Regions from separate parts of the Methylobacterium sp. AC315 genome, predicted to be linked through region 4. Evidence: riboswitches for the same ligand, from Rfam matches in the RefSeq annotation. Region 4 holds a riboswitch; each other region holds the start of a gene.
The links. A riboswitch is a leader RNA that binds a small molecule or an ion and turns the genes downstream of it on or off. The one in region 4 is predicted to bind cobalamin.
Positions count from the first base shown of each region.

Region 1 (3,201 bases), on a different contig from region 4:
CAGATGCAGCCGTTCGGCAGCTCCACGATGGAGTCCTCGGTGCAGCCCTCGACGCCGCAGGCGGCCAGGAACGACTTGTCGAAGCCGACATCACCGAACTCGTTGACCAGGATCGCCAGGCGGCGGCCCTTGGCGTTCTCGATGACGTGGCGGACCAGCGTCGTCTTGCCGGCCCCCAGGAAGCCGGTGACGATGGTGCAGGGGATCTTGGTCACGATGGTCATTCCGCAGCCTCCAAGGTGCCGGCCGGAAGCGGGCGGGGATCGGGAAAGGGCGGGATGCGGGCGATCACGCCGGTCTTGAATGCGGCAGGGCGCTCCCGCCAGGGCACGATGCCGTCCGGCGTCGCCGCGTAGGCGGCCAGCCCGTCCAGGATGGTCGCCGCCGACTCGGACGGGTCCATATCGCCGTAGACGTAGGTCCAGCGGGTCTCGGACGCGACCGCCACGGAACAGGGCCGCTTGCACACCGACAGGCACTCGACCCCCTCGATCCGCAGCTGCCCGGACGTGTTGCGCGCGCGCAGGGCCTCGAGCAGGCGCGCGCCGGCCCGGGGCCCGTCCGGATCGTCGCCCGGGCGGCGGCAGGTCGTACAAACGTAAAGGACGGTCTCAGGCATGACGGCCTCAGGCATGCACCGTCCCGCTTGCGTTTCCACGGCCGAAAGCCTGCCAGGCCCAGCCGAAGCCGAGGCCGATCAGCATCCAGAAGACGAAGCTGATCGCCAGCGAGCGCGCCGCGAACTGCGCCGCAAGTGCCGCGGGAAGCTCCGAGGACACCTCCGCAGCCTGCGGCGCACCGGCGACGTGCGGCGCCACGATCAGCACGAGGCCGCCCAGGATCGCGATCAGCGAGCGCCGGACCGTGATCAGGTACAGGCCCATCCCGGTGGCGGCGGCGGTCATCACCCACCAGGCCTGACGGGCGGCGAGCGGTGCCGCCTCGCTGCCCGGCAATTCCGGCGGCAATCCCAGGCCCGGGGCCAGAGCGACGCTGGCGAAGCCCGCGATCGCGAACGCGACACCGACCTGCCGCGTCGGCTCACGGCCGCAGGCCAAGATCACCGCACCGAGCAGGAGGGCGTAGCCGACCCCGCCCACGAGCGTCGCCAGAGCGGTGAAGGCCATCCGGGGCAACCCCTCGCCGGGCTGCCACTCGGGTGCGGCGTCCGGTGTGCCATGATCGTGCCCCGCATGAGCCAGCACGACCTGAGCCGACATGATCGGGAGCCTGCGCTCGGCCTGGTGCGTCTGCTTGGTCTCATAGCGCTCGGCCGCCACGATCAGCGGCGACGTCAGCGTCAACTCGAGGCCGGTCACGACGACGGCCGCGAGGAAGCCGGCGGCCAGGGCCGCCGACAGAAGCCGGATGATCATCCCTGCGCCAGGGGCGTCAGTGGCAGGGGAAGTTCTGGGTATGCCGGAAATCGTGCGCGGCGTTGTGCAGCGCGATCGCCGGCGAGAAGCCCGCCATGAACAGGAGGCCGAGGCCCAGGAAGGCCGCGAGCGCGACGGCAACCGGACGCTCTCCGGCGCGGATGCCGGTGGCGATGGGGGCGAGGGTCGAGGTGGTCATCAACATGTCTCCAGCCGCCCCACCGGCGGCATTGCGGGATCTCATCGTGACGGCAGGTCTCCTGGCTCGCGGCTCGGCGCGCCTGCCGCCTTCCCGGATCGCTCCGGTGGCCTACTGGCAGACGCTCGCCGCTCACAGTTGCGGGGGCAGCCGCGGTTTCGAGGTTCGTACCCCTCACCGCATTCCCTTTTCACCCCGTCTCCGGGGCACCGTCACGCCATCGTTGTAGACGCATGACAGCTCTCGCACAACGGAGGCCCGGCGGAATCGTTTCGGACTCCTGGGGTACGGCACGGATATGCGGGTCGGGCGGTGGCCGTGAGTGTCGAAACGCATTGGGGGGACGGACTTCGACGCGTCGCGACCGCCGTCGGCGCTTGGCCCGCGGCACCGGCGCCGTGTAACGGCCGGCGTGGACGATTCCGGCCCCTGTCCGATTCTCGAACCCTTGAGCGTTGATGTCGATGCGTACCTTGTCGCTGGCCCTCGTCGTCCTGGCGGCCACGTCCCTTCCGGTCCGGTCCGACGACAGCACCGCCGCGCTCATCGCCGGGGGGCTCGTCCTGGAAAAGGCCGGCACGATCGCCCTCGCGGCCGAGGATATGTACCTCTCCGAGCAGGCCGTGCAGATCGACTATCGGTTCCGCAACCTGACCGATTCCGACATCGAGACCACGATCGCGTTCCCGATGCCCGACATCACCGGTGACTCCGAGATGCTGGTTTCGCTCCCCGATCCGGCGCACGACAACTTCCTGAAGTTCCAGTCCGCGGTCGATGGCGAGCCCGTCGAATCGCAGGTCGAGCAGCGGGCGTTCCTGATGCGGAGCGATACACCGCCCGTGGAGATCACCGCTCGGCTCAAGGCGCTGGGGATCCCGCTCGTGCCAACCACCACGGCGACGGAAGCGGCCCTGCGCCGCCTCGGCGAGCGCCAGCGGCGCGACCTGATCGCGGCCGGCATCCTGGAGCGGCAGGAGCACAAGGACGGGACGATCGCGGATGCCCCGCTCTGGACATTGAAGTCGAAATTCTGGCGCCGGCAGGTCTTTCCCGCCGGGCGCGAGATCGCGGTGCGCCAGAGCTACGTCCCGAGCCTCGGCGGTCTCGCGAGCCTGTCCTACGGCGGGCCGAACCTCGACCCGGCGCAGAAGGCGCACTACGCGACCCGATATTGCACGGACCCGACCTTCGAGCGGGCGGCCCAGGCCCTGTACCGGCGGTCGAGCGCCGACGGCAGCCGGGCGTTCCAGGCCTACGAACGGTCCCTCTCCCACGTGATCAGCTCCGGCGGCAACTGGGCTGGCCCGATCGGCCAGTTCAAGCTGGTCGTGGACAAGGGGGATCCTACGACCCTGGTCTCGTTCTGCGGGGCCAACGTGAAGAAGACCGGCCCGACGACCTTCGAGACGGTGATGAGGGACTTCGTCCCGCAGCGCGATATCGAGATCCTGCTGCTCAAGACCAAGACGGGCGAATGAACTAGTCGGGCGCCCTCGCGGTGCGCCCATGGGCTTGACGCGTCGGGTTCGATACGGGCACCGCCGGGCGCGCCCTCCGGCCCCGACCTCGGCGCGTTTGGTCCAGCCCGCCTCGGAGACACGATGGCCCCGGAAGACGCCCCGA
Region 1 covers NZ_CEEDEA010000003.1:215,088-218,288, forward strand. The annotation lists gene cobW (cobalamin biosynthesis protein CobW) at 1-224, opposite strand, end outside; gene AC0IY0_RS06240 (DUF1636 family protein) at 221-619, opposite strand; gene AC0IY0_RS06245 (CbtA family protein) at 627-1,376, opposite strand; gene AC0IY0_RS06250 (CbtB domain-containing protein) at 1,393-1,575, opposite strand; cobalamin riboswitch at 1,610-1,804, opposite strand; gene AC0IY0_RS06255 (DUF4424 domain-containing protein) at 2,034-3,056, shown strand; gene AC0IY0_RS06260 (coagulation factor 5 8 type domain-containing protein) at 3,180-3,201, shown strand, end outside.
Region 1: linked by a shared signal. The riboswitch ahead of AC0IY0_RS06250 (CbtB domain-containing protein) and the one ahead of AC0IY0_RS25135 (TonB-dependent receptor) in region 4 are both predicted to bind cobalamin.

Region 2 (3,201 bases), on a different contig from region 4:
CGGCGCGCCCACCGGCAGCACGTTGTCCTTCGTCACCACCGCGTCGGCGAAGACGTATCCGGCCAGCACCTTCAGTTCGGGGGTCAACTGACCTTGCGCGGTCACCTCGAACCCCTGGCTGCGCACGGCGCCCGCCGCGATCGAGAAGCCGCTGTTGTTGGGATCGGGGGTGAGCACGTTCTCGCGCTCGACCCGGAAGGCGGCCGCCGTCAGCAGGAGGTTGCCGTCGAACAGCTCGGACTTCACGCCGACTTCGTAACCGAGGCCGGTCTCGGGTGCGAGCGGCGTGCCGCGCGTCACCGCCGCGGCGTCGGGGCCGATATTCGGGCGGAAGCTCGTGCCGACATTGGTGTAGAGCGCGAATTCCGGGATCGGGCGGTAGACGAGGCCGGCCCGCGGCGAGGCCGCCACGCGCGATTGATCGACCTGGCTGCGCGGGGCCCGCTCCCGGAAGGACTGCTCGAAGATGTCCACCCGCATCCCCACGAGCGCCCGCCATTCCGGGGTAAGGACGATCTCGTCCTGCGCGTACAGGCCGGTGTTGGTGACCCGCTCCAGGTTGTTGCGCGGGATGGTGATCGGCGGCAGCGCCTGCCCGTAGACGGGCGCGTAGATGTCGAGCGCGAAGGGGCTCGTGCGGAAATTCGAGCGGAAGTACTGCGTCCGGCTGTCGGTGCTCTCGCGGTCCAGCCCAAGCAGCACCGTGTGGCCGATCCCGGCCGTGTCGAAGCGCCCGAGCAGTTCGGCCTGCCCGATCGCCACGTCCCAGCGGTAGTCGCGCACGTTGCGGTCGCGCGCCACGGTGCGGTTGTCGGCGGCGAGCGAACGGACCTCGGCCGACTCGCCCGCCAAGTCGCCCGTGTTGAGGTAGGTCGCGAGCCGCATCTGCCAGGCGTCGTCGAAGCGATGATCGACGCGCACCTGCAGGGTGTTGTTGGTCTGATAGGTGCTCTGGCCCGGCTCCCCCAGGAAGCGTGAGATCGGCAGGAAGCCGAGCTGCTTGTTGATCGCGATCACCCCGCGGTCGAACACGATGCGGTTCTTGACGAACTCGGTCTCGACCGTGACGCGGGTATCCGGCGTCACCTGCCAGCTGATCACCGGCGCCACGAGCAGCCGGTCGCTGTTGACGAAGTCCCGGAAGCTGCCGGCGCCCTGGGCCGCGAGGTTGAACCGGTACAGGACCGTGCCATCCTCGTTGAGCGCGCCGCCGGCATCGACCGTCCCGCGCGTCAGCCCGAACGAATCGATCTGGGTGCCCATCTCGACGAAGCGCTGGGCGGTGGGCTGCTTGGTGATGAGGTTCACCAGCCCGCCCGGATCGCTGCGCCCGACCAGTCCGGCGCCGGGGCCCTTCAGCACCTCGATCCGCTCGATGTTCTGGGCATCGGGCGGCGGGGGCGTGCCGCGATTGAGCGGGAAACCGTTCTTGTAGATCTCCGAGGTCGTCACCCCGCGGATGGCGTAGCTGAACAGGCTCAGGCCGCCGAAATTGTTCTGCTGCGCGACGCCGGGGAGGTAGTTGAACACGCGATCGACGCGGGTGGCGGCGAGGTCGCTGATCACCTCCCGGGGGGCGACGGTGACCACCTGCGGCACGTCGATCTGCCGGGTCGGGGTCCGGGTCGCGCTGACGGCCCGGGTCGCACCGTAGCCCGGCGTCGGCCCGATCAGGCCGATGCTGTCCGACGCGGCCGTCGTACCGGGGGCTGGGCTGCCGCCGACATGCTCGACCGAGACCTCCTCCAGGGCGATGCTCTCCTGCGCCCGCGTCTCGCCGGCCGGCGAGCCCGCCGTCAGGATCGCCGCGAGGGCGACACGCGGGCTCTGGCGGCGGAAGGGAGACCGGGAACGGCTCCGCGGGCCCCGGGCTTTCGCGGAGGGATGGGTCGTGGTCGGCTTCGGGCGGACTGGCACCGGCACACTCATGGTTGTCGAGCCGGAGGCTTCAGCGTGAGCGCGTGCGGGCGACGGGCCCACGGGGCCGCGCCGTCCCTGCGTTCCGCCGGGGCACCCCGCCCGAGGGTCGTCGTCACGCCGAGGCAGGTCTCCTGGCTCGCGGGTCACGATCCCGGCCTGGTCTTCCCGATGCGACGCATCAGTGACCACGGGCGGCAGGGACTCACCGCTTACAGTTGCGGGGGCAGCTTCGGCCTTGCCCGTACGAGCGCACCGAATTCCCATCTTCGCCCGCGGACCGAAGCCCGCGGGAACCTTGGCCGCCCGATACTCGCCACCGCGCCCCCGGGGGTCAATGCCTCAACGACAGAATGCAATAACGTTACACACGCTGTGGTTTAAGGGACACATCGGCCTCCCGGTTCGCCAGCTCACGGTTTCGGCTCTGGCGGATGAGCGCGCCCGGGCAGCAGCGGGGCGCCGCCTTCCGGGGCCGGATCCGGGATCTCTTCCACGTGGCTGCGGAAGCCAGCGCCGGACGTCGGCCTGTCGGCGCGCGGTGGCGGCGAGACGGCCAGCAGGCAGCCCGGCCGAGACCGCGATGGTCTGCCAGGGACCGGACGGCGCGGCCATCCGGGCGTGTTCACCGTGCGGAGCCACCCGCAGGCGGAGCGCCAGGCCCGGGTTGGCCGCAGCCTCGTCCAGGAACCCGGACCTGTCCGGATCGAGTGGGTGTTGGCCCCAGACCGGGATGGACGCGCCGCCTCCACGCTCTTCCGATCCCGCTCGGCCGGAAACCGTAACGCAGCGATTCGACACGGCGTTCGATCCGTCCGGATACGGTCTTGCGTCCACCTGGGGCGGCCCCCGATCTGTTTCGAGACGCGGCCCGGATTGCACCCGCGGTGCCAGGGAGCGACGCGCCTCGGCGCGAGGCCGGGCGAACTCCGGGCCGCCGCCGGGCTCATCCGTATCGGGCGCGCGGCGTGGGCCGGGCGCGTCGAGACCCGCATCAGATCGGCGGGCTGCGAGCCCCCCGCGCGGGCTTCGCGGTGCGTGCCGGCCTCCGGTGGGCCCTCGGGGCGCGGCACCTGCGGCTTGGCTTCGACACCGGGTCGCGGCGTCGCGAACCTGAACGGCCGCAGGGGGTTTGCTTTCCGAAGAGCGCGGTCGGCACCGACGCGGTACGCCGCGCGGCGTGGAGAACATGATGATGGACAGCACCCTGGCTTCGGTAACGGTCCCTTCCCTGAAGGCCGCTCGATCGGCGCGAGACCGCCTGGCCCGTGCCGGGTTTGCCCG
Region 2 covers NZ_CEEDEA010000008.1:195,282-198,482, reverse strand. The annotation lists gene AC0IY0_RS16020 (TonB-dependent siderophore receptor) at 1-1,917, opposite strand, end outside; cobalamin riboswitch at 2,025-2,233, opposite strand; gene AC0IY0_RS16015 (hypothetical protein) at 3,113-3,201, shown strand, end outside.
Region 2: linked by a shared signal. The riboswitch ahead of AC0IY0_RS16020 (TonB-dependent siderophore receptor) and the one ahead of AC0IY0_RS25135 (TonB-dependent receptor) in region 4 are both predicted to bind cobalamin.

Region 3 (3,201 bases), on a different contig from region 4:
AGTGACACGAGAAGGCGAACCGGGAGACGTCAGACTATTTCGGTCCGGTCTCGACCAGTCCCTGGACCGCTGTGATGAAGCGTCGGGCAGCGTCGTGATCAACTTCCCGCAAATACGCTCGTACGGCCGCAAGCACTTGCGCCTCGTGCTCGCGCTGGAGATGCCCGACCGCGTCGGCGTCGAAGCCGTAAAACGCCGTTACCGGGACGCCAAGCGCATCGCTGATCCGAGCCAGCGATCCTCGACTCTCACGTTCATCGTCGGGGTTCTTGAAATCGTCACGCATGGCATCTCGCTCGGCGTCTCGCCTCACGGATGCGGCGACGGATTTCTAGGGCAGGTATGCATAACACACCAAGCAGGCGCTGGGTTGCAGAACAAAGGGGAATGCAACCTAAGAGGTTGTTGACGCTTGTTTATGTTCGTTCGCTCGTGCCAAGGCGGCCACAACTCAACATCAAGTTTTGCGAGGCGCTATGCGCATCAACGCCATCGATGGGTTCAGCGAGGATATGGAGCGCCTCAGGGGCGCGCTGGAAGCCTCGTGTGTCGTCGGGACCTGGGATTGGGATCACACCCGTGGGGTCGTCAGCTACGACGCTGGTGCGGCCCGCCTTCTGACCGGTGATCCGGATCTGGCCGAGCGCGAGATCACGGGGATGTCCGGTGCTGCTGCCGTACATCCCGATGACCGCGAATGGCTGGCCGAGCACATGAGGAAGGCCGCTCGGGCTGGCGGCCTCGTGGTGTCCGAGTACCGGGTTGTTGCTCCTGACGGAGCAGTGAGTTGGCTGCTCAGCCGCGGCCGGACCTATCAGGATCATTTCGGCCGCCCGCTGCGATCCTGCGGGATCCTGATCGACATTACTGAGATGCGCGATGGCGGCGAACGGTACGTCATGGGAAGGTCATCGCAGGCCGATGATCCGCTCGACCGGGCCGCCGACCTCGCCATTGCGTTAAAGCAGATCCTCGGCGACGACGCTCCGGCGGAGGTGCGGGCCGCGACTGATGTACTCTTGTTCAGCCTCGGTCGAGCCATCGCTCAATCTTAAGGCCGTTGAGAACTCGCACCGCGAAAGTTTGGCCGATCAGCGCGGTCTTGCCCACCGCCCTCCTGCACCTTCCCGAGATGTTCTTCGTCGTGCCGCGCCGCTCACCACCATTCGTCGAAGAACATGTCGTCATGGTGCCGACGACGATCCGGCTCCCATCATCGACCAATATCTGACTGGCGGTCCCGCGGAAGCGTCGTCTTAGCCCATCCAGATGCGCCTTTCGGTGAAGTTCTTCGAGACGGATAATATTTCCGGAGGGCGGATCGCGGGTGGGTTGAAGATCAACGCGATGTTCTTCGAGATGTCGGAGACGGTGGTCGAATGCCATGCGCCGCCTGCTTGCCCTGAAGGGTGCGGTGCCGGACTACGACGGCCTGATTTTCCGCGCCGTGTTGGACTCGTTGTACTCCGAGATGCCGGAGCGGCTTAAGCGTGACCGATGGGGGCGAAGTTCGATTTTAAATCTTGGGCAGCGGTACTGGTCACCCATCGTCAAAGGCGGAAAGGCGTCTGCATTTGAAAATATGTCGCTGCTTGGCAACACCCAGCGCGCGTCTTGCAACGTCGATTGACCACCCTTTAATCCGGCGTCATTTACTAATCGACGGTTCCCTCGGGGATCAAAAGGGAACGCGGTGAGGATCAGTCCGTGAGGACCACTCCGATGCCGCGGCTGCCCCCGCAACTGTAAGCGGCGAGCCCAGCACCACCGCGTCACTGGATGAGCCTCATCCGGGAAGACGGTGCAAGGGCGGCGACCCGTGAGCCAGGAGACCTGCCGTCAGTCGTGGTCACACGCGAAACACATCGGGCGGGGTGTCCTGGTGGGTATCGAGACGGCCGTCCTGAAGCGGTCTTCTCGGACTTGTTCGCGGTGACGTGCCACTGCCGTCGCCCGAGGCTCCTGTGTCCCTTCGTTCAACGAACCGAACGCTCTCGACCTTGTCGGGGCTTGGCCTCGCCGCTTTGGCATCAGCGGCCGTAGCTCAAGGCAGATCCGCATCGAAAGCAGCCACCACTGAAGCGACGCTGGACGAGATCTCCGTCACCGCAGAGACTGCTGTTGCTGCGTCTCCACAGGCCGGTCCTTCGGCGAGCGCGGGCTACGTCGGTGGCACGACGGGTATCGGCGGGATCAGCAGACCGGTGGACTCCGCCAGTTCCGGCGTCATCAGCGGAGCGCAGCTTAACAGCCGCCCAGTAACGCGCCCCGGCGAGGTGCTGGAGTCGGTGCCCGGTCTGATCGTCACTCAGCATAGTGGGGAGGGGAAGGCCAACCAGTTCTTCCTGCGTGGGTTCAACCTGGACCACGGCACCGACATCGCCCTGTTCCTGGACGGCATGCCGCTCAACATGCGCACCCATGCCCACGGCCAGGGTTACGCCGACATCAACTTCCTGATCCCCGAACTTGTCGGCGCGGTCGAGTTCCACAAGGGGCCGTACTTCGTGCGCGACGGCGACTTCGCCTCGGCGGGCTCGGTCCGGATCGACTACCTCGACACGACAGCCAAGAACGTCGCGCTGACCTCGATCGGCAGTTTTGGCTATAAGCGTGCGCTGTCGATCACCACCGTGCCGCTGGGCGAGGGCAACCTCCTCTTTGCAGGCGAGGCGCAGGTCTACGACGGGCCGTGGGTTGTCCCCGACGCTTTGCGCAAGATCAACGGTGTCGCCCGTTACAGCCAGGGCACGGCGCTCGACGGCTTCTCCGTCACCGGCATGGCTTACGCGGCCCGCTGGACCGCCACCAACCAGATCCCCGAGCGCGCCGTCACGGAAGGGCTGATTAGCCGCTACGGCACGATCAACCCTACGGACGGCGGCGACACCTCGCGCTTCTCGCTCTCGGGCAAATTCAGCGCGACGGACGACACCGGCATCACGCGGGCCTCAGGCTACGTGATCCGGTCCCAGTTGAACCTGTTCAACGACTTCACCTACTTCCTCAACGACCCCGTCAATGGCGACCAGTTTCACCAGCTTGATCAGCGCATCATCGGCGGCGGCGAGGCCCTTCACATCTTCCAGGGCGACTGGTTCGGGCGGCCGATGGAGAACGAGATCGGCGTCCAAACCCGCACTGACTCGATCCGGGTCGGCCTCTTCAACACCACGAACCGGCAGTACCGCTCTGGCGTGC
Region 3 covers NZ_CEEDEA010000007.1:3,391-6,591, forward strand. The annotation lists gene AC0IY0_RS13795 (PAS domain-containing protein) at 1-1, shown strand, start outside; gene AC0IY0_RS13800 (hypothetical protein) at 35-286, opposite strand; gene AC0IY0_RS13805 (PAS domain-containing protein) at 477-1,055, shown strand; gene AC0IY0_RS13810 (hypothetical protein) at 1,024-1,386, opposite strand; gene AC0IY0_RS13815 (hypothetical protein) at 1,385-1,630, shown strand; cobalamin riboswitch at 1,647-1,855, shown strand; gene AC0IY0_RS13820 (TonB-dependent receptor) at 2,001-3,201, shown strand, end outside.
Region 3: linked by a shared signal. The riboswitch ahead of AC0IY0_RS13820 (TonB-dependent receptor) and the one ahead of AC0IY0_RS25135 (TonB-dependent receptor) in region 4 are both predicted to bind cobalamin.

Region 4 (3,201 bases):
TGCGCAGCGCTAACGCGTCGGCGCAGCCGGGCCGGCCGCGTAGCTCGACACCGTCGGGGACAGGGCGGCGGGCGCCGGCGTTTCCGCCTTGGCGGCGCGGGAGTTGCGCTTCTCGTAGAAGGCATTGCCGCCGGCTACGGCCACGTAGTGCATGTTCGTGTACGGGAAGTGGTGGCCGGCCGTGTGGAAATACATCGCCTTCCCGACCTTCGGGTGACGCTCGCCCGCCAGCACCGCGTCGGCGGCATCCGCCACCTTTTGGAGGTCGCGGTCCTGCATCGGCTTGGTCAGGACGCCGGGGGCGAACTGCCCGGGCTGCCCGACCACCGCACAGATGCCGCCCGGGAAGATCGCGGCCTCCATCCGGTTCATGACCACGGTGCCGACGGCCAGCAGACCGGATTCGTCGCTGCGGTTCGATTCGAAATACATGGCCCGGCCGAGGCAGTCGCGCTCGGCGTCGGTGACCACCATCGACGGCTTGCGGCCGGGGATCGATCCTGTGGTCAGGGGTGACGCGGTGTTGCACGCACCGAGGCCGCCGGCGAGCGCCAGCGCGACCAGCCCCGAAACGGTCTTGATCCTCTCGCTACCCTGCATGCATCAGCGCTCCGTCCTCCGGCCTCGGGGCAGGGCGATCGCCCTGCCCGGCGTCGCCACTCTCGATCGTTGTACGCGCCAAGCTTGTGTGCACGTTCGCGGCGAGGATGTGGCGGGCCGGCATGCGTGGATCGCCCCGAACGCCGGTCGGCCCGCGCTGGCGGACCACGGACAGCCCTGGAACGCGGCCCCTCGCGGGACGGACCGGAGCCGCAGCGGGAGCCGCAGGTCCGGGCGGAAAAGCTTCGCGATACCATTAGCGTAGCATCGCCCGGAGCCGTCCGGGATCGGAGGGACGAGTCCCCCGGTCGGCGGCCTCGTTCGGCTGGAACGAGAGCCGGCCGAGGGCCCGGTGTCATCCGATAGACACACACGCCGCCAACCGGTGCCGGGACGTTGACGGGACCCAAGCCTTGGCTCGAAGGTGGCTGGGACGGTTCCCTTCGGGGATCAAAAGGGAACGCGGTGAGGGGTCTTCCCCGAATCCGCGGCTGCCCCCGCAACTGTAAGCGGTGAGCCTTCTCGTCACCACGTCACTGGGCCGCCTCGCCCGGGAAGACGACGAGAGGGCGGCGACCCATGAGCCAGGAGACCTGCCGTCAGTCGTGGTCACACGCGAAACGCGCTGGGCGGGGTGTCCTGGCGGGTGCCGGGACGCCCGCGCGAGCGCGGTCGGCGCGGCCTCGTTCGCGGTGACGTGCCACTGCCGTCGCCCGAGGTCCCGTGTCCCGTCCTGTGCCGCGCTTGACGCCCTCGAAACTGGCCGTGCTGACGGCCCTGGCGCTGCTGCCCCCGGCGGCCTCCGCCCGGGACGGATCCCGGCCGAGCCAGGACACCGAGGCGACGCTCGACGAGATCTCGGTCACCGCAGAGCCTTCCGGGGCCCCGCGGGGCGGTGCCGCCGCGAGTGCGGGCTATGTCAGCGGCGTGACCGGCATCGGCGGCCCGCTCCTGCCCGTGGCTTCCGCCAGCGCGGGGGTGATCACGGGCGCCCAGCTCAACAGCCGGCCGGTGACGCGTCCCGGCGAGGTGCTGGAGGCGGTGCCGGGCCTGATCGTCACCCAGCATAGCGGGGAGGGGAAGGCCAACCAGTTCTTCCTGCGCGGCTTCAACCTCGACCACGGTACCGACATCGCCCTGTTCCTGGACGGCATGCCGCTCAACATGCGCACCCACGCCCACGGGCAGGGCTATGCCGACATCAACTTCCTGATCCCCGAACTCGTCGGCGCGGTGGAGTTCCACAAGGGGCCGTACTTCGTACGCGACGGCGATTTCGCCTCCGCCGGCTCGGTGCGGATCGACTATCTCGACACCGTCCAGAAAAACCTCGCGCTCACCGCCATCGGCAGCTTCGGCTACAAGCGCGCGCTCACCATCGCCTCGACCCCGATCGGGGACGGCAACCTCCTGGTCGCGGCCGACGCACAGGTCTACGACGGTCCGTGGGTGGTCCCGGACGCCCTGCGCAAGATCAGCACCGTCGCCCGCTACAGCCAGGGCACGGCGCTCGACGGCTTCTCGGTCACGGGCATGGCCTATGCCAGCCGCTGGACCGCCACCAACCAGATCCCCGAGCGGGCCGTCGCTCAGGGGCTGATCGGCCGATACGGCACGATCAACCCCACGGATGGCGGGGATACGAGCCGCCTCTCGCTGTCCGGCCGCTTCAGCAGCACCGACGACACAGGCGTGACCCGGGCCTCGGCCTACGTGATCCGCTCGCAGCTCAACCTGTTCAACGACTTCACTTATGTCCTCAACGACCCCGTCGCGGGCGACCAGTTCCACCAGCTCGACCAGCGCATCATCGGCGGCGGCGAGGCGCTGCACATCTTCCAGGGCGCGTTGTTCGGGCGTCCGATGGAGAACGAGGTCGGCGTGCAGACCCGGACCGACAGCATCCGGGTCGGGCTGTTCAACACGACGAACCGGCAATACCGCTCGGGCGTGCTCGACGATCGGGTGCTGGAGACGAGCGGGGCCTTCTATTTCGACAACCGGGTGCGCTGGACCGACTGGCTGCGCACCAGCCTCGGCTTCCGCGCCGACGGCTATGATGCCCGCGTCGCCTCGGACACGCCGGCCAATTCGGGCCGGGCCCGCGACGGCATCGTCAATCCTAAGCTCGGCCTGACCCTCGGACCGTGGTTCGACACCGAGTTCTACGTGAATTACGGCGGCGGCTTCCACTCGAACGACGTGCGCGGGGTGACTGCCACGGTCGATCCGGCAAGCCCCCTGTTCAACATCGGCCGCGCGCCGTTCCTGGTGCCCTCGACCGGCTACGAGGTCGGGCTGCGCAACCGCTCGATCGCCGGGCTGGAGACCAGCCTCGCCTTGTTCCGGCTCGACTTCGCGTCCGAAAACCTGTTCCAGGGCGACACCGGCACCACGGAGCCGAGCCGCCCGACCCGGCGCTTCGGCGTCGAGTGGACGAACCGCTACGCGCTGACGCCGTTCCTGTCGCTGGAGGGCGATCTGACGATCACCAACGCCCGGTTCTCCGATTCCGACCCAGTCGGCACCCGGGTGCCGGAGGCGCCTACCACCATCGCGTCGGCCGGCATCACCTTCGGCGCGCCGCTCGGCTGGTTCGGC
Region 4 covers NZ_CEEDEA010000025.1:9,922-13,122, forward strand. The annotation lists gene AC0IY0_RS25130 (cell wall hydrolase) at 10-600, opposite strand; cobalamin riboswitch at 1,018-1,215, shown strand; gene AC0IY0_RS25135 (TonB-dependent receptor) at 1,456-3,201, shown strand, end outside.